Variovorax paradoxus: one gene and its partner. Each later gene encodes a partner of the first gene's protein in a complex. Links are inferred from orthologs where the notes say so. Each region holds a gene or a part of one and is shown on either strand. Other genes may lie near its edges.

Region 1 (5,580 bases):
TATCGTGCGGCGGATATCGTTCATGACGAAGACTTCTTGTCGGAGGAGAGAAGAGACGAAAACAGCGATCCTGACTTGTCAGTGCGACGCTGTGATTTCGGTGGAACCGGATCGTGGCCGCCCTGGCACCAGGGCTGGCAGCGCGCGATGCGGTGCAGAGTCAGGTAGCTGCCCTTGAGCGCGCCGTGCACCTCGAGCGCCTCGATCGAATACACCGAGCATGTCGGCGTGAAGCGGCACGACTGGCCGAGCCAGGGGCTCAGCAGCAGTCTGTAGGCCTTCACGAAGCCGATCAGCAGGCGTTTCATGATGATGAGGAAGAGGCAGGCGCGGAAGAAGAGGGCGCCGGCGTGCGCGCGGCCCGTGCCAGCAGTTGCTGGAGTTCGGCGCGAACGGCGCTCTTGAGCTTGTCTGAGGTGGCGCTCACGAATTCCTTGCGGTCGAAGCCCGCGCGCAGCCGCACCACGTGCGCGGCACGTGGCAAAACGACACCCTGAGCGGCGCTCACGGCGTAGATCTGGCGCTTGATGGCGTTGCGCGTGACCGCGCGACGCGCCCAGCGCTTGGGCACCATGGCACCCAGCCAGACGTCGTCGGACGCGAACAGCGGCGGTGCGCCCGATGCGGAATCGAGCGCACAGCGATGCAATGCGAAATGAGCAGTGCGCGCCACGGTGGCACCTGCGAGGACGGCCTGGAATTGCGCGCGGGTCTTGAGCCGCTGCATGGAAGCCTGGCCGCGCACGTCGTTACCGGTCAGGCCGGACGCACCGGCCGCGGAAGCTGGCGCTGACGTATCGGCTGCTGGCAACGGCAGGTGGGCTGCCGTCAGACGGCCAGGCGCTTGCGGCCCTTGGCGCGGCGTGCGTTGATGACGGCACGGCCGCCGCGGGTCTTCATGCGGACCAGGAAGCCGTGGGTACGGGCGCGGCGGACTTTGGAAGCTTGATAAGTGCGTTTCATGATGATTTCCTAATTCCCTGTTCGCGCGGACTCTCTGCCTGAAAAAGCATGAGAAGCCAGCGGGGCGCCGGGGGAGCGTGTTGGGATGACCCAGGGATAACCCCTGAACTCCTACTCCTAGCTCCAGTGACGAACGCAAAGAGGTTTTCAGGGAAACCCGCAATTATCGCAAACATTGGCCGCCCGAACAATCTTCGACTGGATTTGCGGGCCTTTCGGCATCCGGGACAGCGTGTGGATAAGGTTTTGACAAGTTAGAATGCCAGCCGCCTTCCAGCAGAGAATATCCACAATACCTATACCAAGAAATGCCCGAAGGTCTCATCACTTTTTCTCCCGCCCATGTCGACTGACGGCATCGGCGAAAGCCTCTGGCAGGCCTGCGTCGACCAGCTCGCGCAGGAACTGTCCGAGCAGCAGTTCAACACCTGGATCAAACCCCTGACGGCACAGGTCGCCGACGACCTGTCGCGCATGACCGTGTTCGTCGCCAACCGGTTCAAGCTCGACTGGATCCGGGCCCAGTACGCCGGCAAGATCGCGGCCATGGCCGAGAAGATGTACGGCCAGCCGGTCGCCATCGAGTTAGCGCTTGCTCCTCGCGAAACGCCCGTGCGCTCTGCGCCTGTGGCGGTCATGACCGAGACCGACGTGCCGCGCGACGTGGCCGGCCCGGGCGAGGAGCCCGCCGCCGCCGGCTTCAAGAACCGGCTCAATTCGGGGCTCACCTTCGACACCCTGGTCGAAGGCACGGCCAACCGCATGGCGCGCGCCGCGGCCATGCACGTGGCGGGCATGCCCGGCCATCTTTACAACCCGCTTTTCATCTACGGCGGCGTCGGCCTGGGCAAGACCCACCTGATGCATGCCGTGGGCAACCGGCTGCTGGCCGACCGCGCCGATTCCAAAGTTCTCTACATCCACGCCGAGCAATTCGTGTCGGATGTGGTCAAGGCCTATCAGCGCAAGACTTTCGATGAGTTCAAGGAACGCTATCACTCGCTCGATCTGTTGCTGATCGACGATGTGCAGTTCTTCGCCAACAAGGACCGGACGCAGGAAGAATTCTTCAACGCGTTCGAGGCCCTGCTGGCCAAGAAATCCCACATCGTGATGACCAGCGACACCTACCCGAAGGGGCTGGCCGACATCCACGAGCGCCTGGTTTCGCGCTTCGATTCGGGTCTCACGGTCGCCATCGAGCCGCCCGAGCTCGAAATGCGCGTGGCTATCCTGATCAACAAGGCGCGCGCCGAATCGGCCGAAATGCCGGAAGAAGTGGCCTTCTTCGTCGCCAAGAACGTGCGCTCCAACGTGCGCGAGCTCGAAGGCGCGCTGCGCAAGATCCTGGCTTACTCGCGCTTCAACCAGAAAGAGATCTCGATCGCCCTGGCGCGCGAGGCGCTGCGTGACTTGTTGTCGATCCAGAATCGGCAGATCTCCGTCGAGAATATCCAGAAAACGGTGGCCGACTACTACAAGATCAAGGTCGCCGACATGTACAGCAAGAAACGCCCGGCCAGCATTGCGCGGCCGCGGCAGATCGCGATGTACCTGGCCAAGGAACTCACGCAGAAGAGCCTGCCGGAAATCGGCGAGCTGTTCGGTGGGCGCGACCACACGACGGTGCTGCACGCGGTGCGCAAGATTTCGGGCGAGCGCCAGCAGCTCACCGAACTCAACCAGCAGCTCCACGTGCTCGAGCAGACGCTCAAGGGCTGAAGCCAGATGTCATCCAGGATGCCCCTCGCGACAGCGGAGAATGGCGTCTTACAAGCTGATTCAAAGAGATAGAGAAGAGGAAGAAGACATGATCGTTTTGAAGGCAAACCAAGACAAAGTCCTCGCCGCGCTGCAGTCCGTGGCGGGCATCGTCGAGCGGCGTCACACCTTGCCGATCCTGGCGAACGTGCTGATCCGCAAGACCGGCGGCCAGCTGCAGCTGACCACCAGCGACCTCGAGATCCAGATCCGCACCACCGCCGAACTGGGCGGCGACGAAGGCAACTTCACCACCACCATCGGCGCGCGCAAGCTCATCGACATCCTGCGCACCATGCCTTCGGACCAGACCGTGAGCCTCGAATCGAGCGCGAGCAAGCTGGTGCTCAAGGGCGGCAAGAGCCGCTTCACGCTGCAATCTTTGCCGGCCGAAGACTTCCCGCTGGTGCAGGAAGCCGCCAACTTCGGCCCCGTGTTCAGCGTGCCGCAAAAGACGCTGAAGGACCTGCTCTCGCAAGTGTCGTTCGCAATGGCCGTGCATGACATCCGCTACTACCTGAACGGCATCCTCTTCGTCGCCGAAGGCAAGCAGCTGAGCCTGGTGGCCACCGACGGCCACCGCCTGGCGTTCTCGTCGGCCACGCTCGACGTCGAAGTGCCGCGCCAGGAAGTCATTCTTCCGCGCAAGACTGTGCTCGAAATGCAGCGCCTGCTGTCCGACGCCGAAGGCGCCATCGAGATGCAGTTCGCGAACAACCAGGCCAAGTTCAGCTTCGGCGGCATGGAGTTCGTCACCAAGCTGGTCGAGGGCAAGTTCCCCGACTACAACCGCGTGATTCCCAAGAACCACAAGAACACCGTCACCCTGGGCCGCGCGCCGCTCTTGGCCAGCCTGCAGCGCACCGCCATCCTGACCAGCGAGAAGTTCAAGGGCGTGCGCCTGAACATCGAGCCGGGCACGCTGCGCATCGCGTCGAACAACGCCGAGCAGGAAGAAGCCCAGGACGAGCTCGACATCGACTACGGCGGCGACGCCATCGAAATCGGCTTCAACGTGACCTACCTGATCGACGCGCTGTCGAACATGGACCAGGACATGGTCAAGCTGGACCTGGCCGACTCCAACAGTTCGGCGCTGCTGACCATCCCCGAGAACGCATCCTTCAAATATGTCGTGATGCCGATGCGTATCTAGCAGACAGACACCGAAGCGCCTTGCGCACACAGCCCGCGGCCCCCCGCGGGTTTGCGCTTTCAAGAGGCGGCGAATTGAGCTTTTGAGAGCCCGAAAAATCACGCGCGAATGCCGTGAGAGACAGAGGAATATCCGAATGAGTGCTGAAGAAAACAAGCCCGACGTGCCGCACACCGAGCCCGTCTACATCCCCGAGATCGAAACGGCCGCAGCGGCCGACAACAGCTACGGCGAAGGCTCCATCACCATCCTCGAAGGGCTCGAGGCCGTGCGCAAGCGCCCCGGCATGTACATCGGCGACACCTCCGACGGCACCGGCCTGCACCACCTGGTGTTCGAAGTGGTGGACAACTCCATCGACGAAGCGCTGGCCGGCCATTGCGACGACATCGTCGTGACCATCCATTCGGACAACTCGATCTCCGTCACCGACAACGGCCGCGGCATTCCCACCGGCGTGAAGATGGACGACAAGCACGAGCCCAAGCGCTCGGCGGCAGAAATCGCGCTCACCGAGCTGCACGCCGGCGGCAAGTTCAACCAGAACAGCTACAAGGTGTCGGGCGGCCTGCACGGCGTGGGCGTGAGCTGCGTGAACGCGCTCAGCGTGATGCTGCGCCTGGTGGTGCGCCGCGAAGGCAAGATCCACGAACTCGAATTCAGCCGCGGCTTCGTGCAGAACCGCCTGCTGGAAACGGTGAGCGGCGTCGAAGTCTCGCCCATGAAGATCATCGGCGACACCGACAAGCGCGGCACCGAAGTGCACTTCCTGCCCGACACGCAGATCTTCAAGGAGAACAACGATTTCCACTATGAAATCCTCTCCAAGCGCCTGCGCGAGCTGAGCTTCCTGAACAACGGCGTGCGCATCCGCCTGAAGGACGAGCGCACCGGCAAGGAAGACGACTTCTCGGGCGCCGGCGGCGTGCGCGGCTTCGTGGAGTTCATCAACAAGGGCAAGACCGTCCTGCATCCGAACTCGTTCTACGCCGAAGGCGAACGCCCGGCCGACACCTACGGCGGCATTCCCGGCACGCACATCGGCGTCGAAGTGGCGATGCAGTGGAACAGCGGCTACAACGAGCAGGTCCTCTGCTTCACCAACAACATCCCGCAGCGTGACGGAGGCACCCACCTCACGGGCCTGCGCGCCGCGATGACCCGCGTCATCAACAAATACATCGAAGAGAACGAGTTCGCCAAGAAGGCGAAGGTCGAAGTCACCGGCGACGACATGCGCGAAGGCCTGTGCTGCGTGCTGAGCGTGAAGGTGCCCGAGCCCAAGTTCTCGAGCCAGACCAAGGACAAGCTGGTGTCCAGCGAAGTGCGCGCGCCGGTGGAAGACATCGTCGGCAAGCTGCTGACCGACTATCTGCAGGAACGCCCGAACGACGCCAAGATCATCTGCGGCAAGATCGTCGAGGCCGCCCGCGCCCGCGAAGCCGCCCGCAAGGCGCGCGAAATGACGCGCCGCAAGGGCGTGCTCGACGGCATGGGTCTGCCCGGCAAGCTGGCCGACTGCCAGGAAAAGGATCCCGCCCTGTGCGAGGTCTACCTGGTGGAGGGTGACTCCGCCGGCGGCTCCGCCAAGCAGGGCCGCGACCGGAAGTTCCAGGCCATCCTGCCGCTGCGCGGCAAGATCCTGAACGTCGAGAAGGCTCGCTACGAGAAGCTGCTCACCAGCAACGAAATTCTCACCA
Region 2 (5,528 bases), 2.0 Mb from region 1 along the record:
AAGCGTTCGCCCGGCGCGGCTTCGGCAAGGTAGTCGTTCACATCGGTGGACGACACGCTGTGCAGCTCGCCGTCTTCGCCCGCGTACTGGAACAGCGCCTGCCCCGGCAGCTGCTGGCATTGCCGCACCACCTTGGCCACGCGCGGGTCGTCGAGCCTGGCCTCGTGCATCACGCCGCTCTTGCCCTTGAAGCGCAGCCGCAGCGCCGCGCCGTGCACGTCCGCATGGCGGTTGCGCAGCGTGGTGAGGCCGTAGGAGCCGTTGCTGCTCGCGTACTCCTCGTTGCCGATGCGCAGCAGGGTGGTGTCGAGCAGGCGCACCAGCGCCGCCAGCACCTGGCCGCGGCCAGGGGCCTGCTGCCCGTTGCCTTGTCCCTTTTCCGGCTGCAGGTCGCGCGCCACGCGGGCGCGGATGCGCGGCAGCGCCAGCGCGAAGGCCTCGAGCCGCTCGAACTTGGTCTCGTCCTTCATCACGCGCCAGTCGGCGTGGTAGCGGTACTGCTTGCGCCCGCGGGCGTCGATGCCCGTGGCCTGCAGGTGGCCGTTGGGCAGCGGGCAGATCCACACCTGGGTGTAGGCCGGCGGAATGGCCAGCATGCGGATGCGCGAGATTTCGTCCACGTCGCGCAGCCAGCGGCCCTTCGCGTCGCGGTAGCGAAAGCGCTCGCCGTGCCTGAGGCGGCGGATGCCGGGCATGTCGGGGTTCACGTAGACCAGCCCGTTGGCGATGGGCGTGGGCTTCGAGGGCGGCCGCGCGGACGGCCGCGATGCAGGGGAGGTGGAAGGAGCAGAGGGGGCCGGCATGGGGATTGCGTGGTGGTACGCACCGTTTTTGCCAGCGTCGACAATCACCGCCTGTAGGACGCCGCAAATGCGGCCCGTCTCTTCTTTCCCTTATCGAGCCTTCGAATGTCTTCTCGTCCCTCTTCGTCCTTCCGTAGCCGCTGGCTGCTGCTGCCGGCCGCCGTGCTGCTTGCCACGGGCTGCGCTTCCACTTCGTCCTCTTCCGTGCCGGCCTCGGCTTCGGCCTCGCCCGCACCGGTGAAGGTCAAGGTGTTCGTCGCCGCCATGTTCGAGATCGGCAAGAACACGGGCGACCGCGCCGGCGAGTTCCAGCACTGGTACGAGCGCTACTGGATGAACGCCAAGCCCATTGCCGTGCCCGGCGCGCTGCAGCCCGTGTACTGCAACGCCGACGGCGTGTGCGGCGCGGTGCTGGGCATGGGCAAGGTCAATTCGTCGTCGTCGATGCAGGCCATCCTGCTGAACCCGCAGCTCGACTTTTCGCAGGCCTACTACGTCATTTCCGGCGTGGCCGGCACGCCGCCCTCGCGCGGCACCATCGGCGAGGTGAACTGGGGCACCTGGCTGGTCGACTATGACCTGGGCCACCGCTGGGCCCCGGAAGAAAACAAGCCCGGCGAGCCGACCTTCATGCCGCGCAAGGGCTACGAGGAATACCGCCGCTTCCAGCTCAACCCCGACCTCGTGCGCTGGGCCATGAAGCTGTCGGCCGACACGCCCCTGAAAGACTCCGAATCGGCCCGCAAGTACCGACTGCGCTACCCCGACGCCGCGGCCCGCCGCGCGCCCTTCGTCGGCACCGGCACGCATATGACGGGCGACACCTTCTTCCACGGCCCCGGCATGTCGAAGCAGGCGCAGTACATCGCCAAGCTCTACGGCGCCGACGACTACGTCATCACCGAAATGGAAGCAGCCGCCATCACCCTGGTCATCAAGCGCACGCACGGCACCGACCGCGTGATGAGCCTGCGCGGCGCGGTCAACTTCGACCAGGGCAACCCGAAGGAGACCACGCTGCAGCACCTGGACCCGGCACCGGGCGAAACGGCCGGCGGCTTTGCCGAGACGGTGGAGAACGTCGAGCGCGTGGGCAGCCGCGTGGTCGACCACATCGTGGCCAACTGGCCGCAGTGGCAGGGCGGCGTGCCCAGGCCCTGAGCCGGCTCTGTCAGGGCCGCGCCGGCTGTAGGTGCCAGGTCACGGTGAAGTCGAAGGGCGTCCATCGGCTCACCGTGACGCCTGCCTGCCGCAAGCCTCGGCCTATCCACGTGTTGCAGGTCTCGAAGAGGTTGTAGGCGCCCTCGGCTTCGTAGAAGGCGTCCTGGTTGTCGTAGTGCGCGCCCGCGATGGGCTGTGCCGGCCCCGGCGGCAGGCTGGCGCGCACATGGGCGACGAGCCGCGCGTACTGGGCCTGCGACAGCGGAAGGTCGAAGGCGCCGCGGCCCAGTTGCCCGCGCCGCAGGTAGCTCACGTGCAGCAGCGAGCGGTTGCCGCCCGACAGCGCCCCGAAGGCGCGCGCCGCCGTCAGGTCGCCCCAGGTGGGCGTGTTCAGGTAGAACTCGCGGTCGCCCCAGCCGATGGCGACGAACTCGGCATCGGGCGGCGGGGCCCTGAAGTCTTTCAGCGGAAATACCTGCAGCCAGTCGATGGCGACGGAGCGGACCGGGAACACGTAGTCGGTGTGCACGCCGTTGCTCAGTACCCAGGCCTGCACTTCGGCGGGAGCGGCATTGCTTGCCGGCTTCGCGTCGTTGGCCGGCCAGAACACCAGCGCGCAGGCGACGGCGACGTACAGGCCGATCAGCGCGACCAGCCCCAGCAGTGTGAATGCTGTGCGCCGGAGCCAGCGTTTCAGCATGGTGGCGCCCGTCAGAAAAGAGAGGCCGTGGTCGCCACCGGCTCCGATGCCGCGCGCTGCGCGCCGGTGGGGGCCAGTGCTTCGGGGCTGCCGGCCTTGGCCAGCGCGCCCACGCGCACGCCCAGCAGCCGCAGCGGCCGCTCCAGCGGCACGCGCTTCAGGCACTGGCCGCCGGTCTGGCGGATGGTCCTGGCGTCGGCCGTGAAGTGGCCGATGGTCTGGTCGCGCGTGGCGATCTTGAAGTCGTCATAGCGCAGCTTGATGCCGATGGTCTTGCCCACGTAGCCCTTGCGCTGCAGGTCGGCCGCCACCTGCTCGCACAGCCGCGTGAAGATCGCGCCCAGCTCGGCGCGGTCGCGCACCGCGTGCAGGTCGCGGTCGAAAGTGGTCTCGCGGCTCATCGACACCGGCTCGCTTTCGGTCACCACCGGGCGGTTGTCGCGGCCCCAGGCCACTTCGTGCATCCACGCGCCTGTGGCCTTGCCGAAGTTGGCGACGAGCCAGTCGCGGTCGCGCGCCGCGAGCTGGCCCACGGTCTCGATGCCGAAGCGCTTGAGCTTTTCGTCGGCCTTGGGGCCGATGCCGTTCACCTTGCGGCAGGGCAGCGGCCAGATGAGCTTTTCGAGGTCGTCCTCGTAGACGATCGAGATACCGTTGGGCTTGTTGAACTCGCTCGCCATCTTGGCGATGAGCTTGTTGGGCGCCACGCCGATGGAGCAGGTCAGGCCGGTGGCGTCGAGGATGGCCTTCTGCAGCAGCCGCGCCAGCGAACGCCCGCCGTCGCGCTGGCCGCCGGGCACGTCGGTGAAGTCGATGTACACCTCGTCCACGCCGCGGTCTTCCATGAGCGGCGCGACCTCGAGGATGACTTGCTTGAACGCGCGCGAGAAGCGCCGGTATTCGTCGAAGTCCACCGGCAGGATGATGGCCTGCGGGCACAGCTTGGCGGCCTTCATGAGCCCCATGGCCGAGCCGACGCCGAACTGGCGCGCGGGGTAGGTGGCGGTGGTGATCACGCCGCGGCCGGTGTAGTCCTTGAGCAGGGGGAAGGACTCGACCGGAATGTCGGCGAGCGTGCCGCCTTCGGGCAGGTCGCGGATGGCCTCGTCCACGCGCCGCCGCCCGCCACCGATGACCACCGGCCGCCCCTTGAGCTGCGGATAGCGCAGCAACTCGACGGACGCGTAGAAGGCGTCCATGTCGAGGTGGGCGATGCGGCGGATCGGCGGGGCTGACGGGGACTGGGAGCTCACGGCAACAATTGTCTCGCGGGTCGGCGGCGTTCGCCTGCCCTGGGGCGATTCGTCAGCGAGTCTCGACGGTCCTGAGCAACGGCGACTCGAACATCGCCACCGGCGAGATCACCGGTTCGTCCATCGGCACCCTGTCGCCGTAGCGCTCGCGCATCTTGGCGCGCACCGCGGGGTCGGCCAGGTTGAATTCGCGGATCTTCTGCAGCTCGCCGATGCGCACGCCCAGTGCGCGCTGGTAGAGCTTCCAAACGAGTTCGGAGCAGTAGATGCGCTGGTCGGACCATTCGAAGGTCAGGTCGTAGGGGCGACCCTCGAAATCGGAGGTGCGTGCGCGCAGCTTCGCCACGGCTTCCGGTGTCAGCAGCCTGTCTGCATCGCGCAGGCGCTTGACCACGTAGTGGCCGCCGTTGCCGCGCGCGGTCCATTGCGCGAGCGGCGTGTAGCGCACCGTGGATACCGCCTCGAACACATGGGGTTTGCCGCCCCGCATCAGCACGATGCCCATGTGGCTGTAGCGCGAGCCGGTGGCGCGCTGCACCGCCAGGCTCTGCGCCGAGCGCGAGGTGTGGAAGATGATGTCGCCGTCTTTCAGCTCGGCTGCAGCGTGGCCGGCGCTGCAGAAAAGCAGGGGCAGGAGCAGCGCGAGCGCCGCGGGGAGCTTTTTCATGTTGCCGCGCATTGTCCGGCAGGCCGGCGCGTGCGGGCTTCGTCTTTGGCTTGCCTGACTCCCACCTGCGGCGCGGCGGGTCATTGCTTGCGCGGTGCAGCATGCCGGTGCCATCATGCGCGCCATGCAAACAGTCGCCTCCATTCTCTGGCGCAGGCTCGATGCGCCGGGCCATGACGCCTGCCGTCTCGAGCGCAACGCCACGGCCTTGCAACTCGATGACGCAGCCGTGTTCCGGCTGGAAGACGGCCGCATCGGCCAGTTGAACTATCGTGTGCGTTGCGATCTTCACTGGCACACCCAGTGGGGCACCGTGCGCGGCTGGCTCGGCGGCGCGCCGGTCGACCTGTCGATCTCGCGCGACGCACGCGGCCACTGGAAGCTCAACGACGAGCCGGTGACCGACCTGTCGCATTGCTTGGACCTCGACCTGGGCTTCACCCCCGCCACCAACCTGCTGCAACTGCGCCGCCTGGGCCTTGCCAAGGGCGAGGGCGCCGACGCCCCGGCCGCCTGGCTCGACCTGGACGGCGGCGGCGTGTTGAGCGAACTGGCGCAGCGCTACGAGCGCCACAGCGACACCGAATATGCCTACGAAGCCAAGCGCTTCGACTACGCGGCCACCTTGAGCGTGACCGAAGACGGCTTCGTGCGCGACTACCCGCGGCTCTGGAGCGCGGACTGACCGGCGCTTAGTCTGGCGTTCAGTCGAACTGCGAGCGGTCGCCCGCAACCAGTTCGCGGTTGCGCCGCCGGTCGATCGCGATCTCGTGCGCGAAAGCCTCGGTGCCGCCGCCAGCCGGCAGGTTGTAGGCCCCATGAAGCCGCGCGCGCACCGTGCCGCTCTCGAGCACGCGGTTGATCTCGGCGTTGAGCCGCTGCACCACCGCAGGCGGCGTGCGAGCCGGCGCGAAGATGCCGAAGAGCGAATCGCGGTTCGCCTT

What was found.
Region 2: the proteins of dnaN (region 1) and L3V85_RS09840 are in contact, whole or in part, in a solved structure (PDB 1OK7), measured with the Escherichia coli proteins. The link is inferred for Variovorax paradoxus from one-to-one orthologs.

What each region holds. Positions count from the first base shown.
Region 1 is NZ_CP091716.1:102,599-108,178, forward strand. Bases 1,839-4,826 are described here. They hold dnaN (DNA polymerase III subunit beta), read left to right. Parts: upstream 1,839-2,773; coding sequence 2,774-3,880; downstream 3,881-4,826. Other genes in these bases: dnaA (chromosomal replication initiator protein DnaA), read left to right, coding at 1,839-2,685; gyrB (DNA topoisomerase (ATP-hydrolyzing) subunit B), read left to right, coding at 4,017-4,826. Also shown: membrane protein insertase YidC, read right to left, coding at 1-24; membrane protein insertion efficiency factor YidD, read right to left, coding at 21-308; L3V85_RS00615 (ribonuclease P protein component), read right to left, coding at 305-727; rpmH (50S ribosomal protein L34), read right to left, coding at 829-963; more of dnaA, read left to right, coding at 1,306-1,838; more of gyrB, read left to right, coding at 4,827-5,580. UniProt on the Escherichia coli protein: Confers DNA tethering and processivity to DNA polymerases and other proteins. Acts as a clamp, forming a ring around DNA (a reaction catalyzed by the clamp-loading complex) which diffuses in an ATP-independent manner freely and bidirectionally along dsDNA.
Region 2 is NZ_CP091716.1:2,101,350-2,106,877, forward strand. Bases 1,770-4,705 are described here. They hold L3V85_RS09840 (Y-family DNA polymerase), read right to left. Parts: upstream 3,864-4,705; coding sequence 2,676-3,863; downstream 1,770-2,675. Other genes in these bases: L3V85_RS09830 (purine-nucleoside phosphorylase), read left to right, coding at 1,770-1,964; L3V85_RS09835 (TIGR02117 family protein), read right to left, coding at 1,975-2,664; L3V85_RS09845 (YiiX family permuted papain-like enzyme), read right to left, coding at 3,970-4,584. Also shown: L3V85_RS09825 (DNA topoisomerase IB), read right to left, coding at 1-803; more of L3V85_RS09830, read left to right, coding at 909-1,769; L3V85_RS09850 (putative glycolipid-binding domain-containing protein), read left to right, coding at 4,709-5,269; L3V85_RS09855 (Bug family tripartite tricarboxylate transporter substrate binding protein), read right to left, coding at 5,289-5,528. UniProt on the Escherichia coli protein: Poorly processive, error-prone DNA polymerase involved in translesion repair and untargeted mutagenesis. Copies undamaged DNA at stalled replication forks, which arise in vivo from mismatched or misaligned primer ends.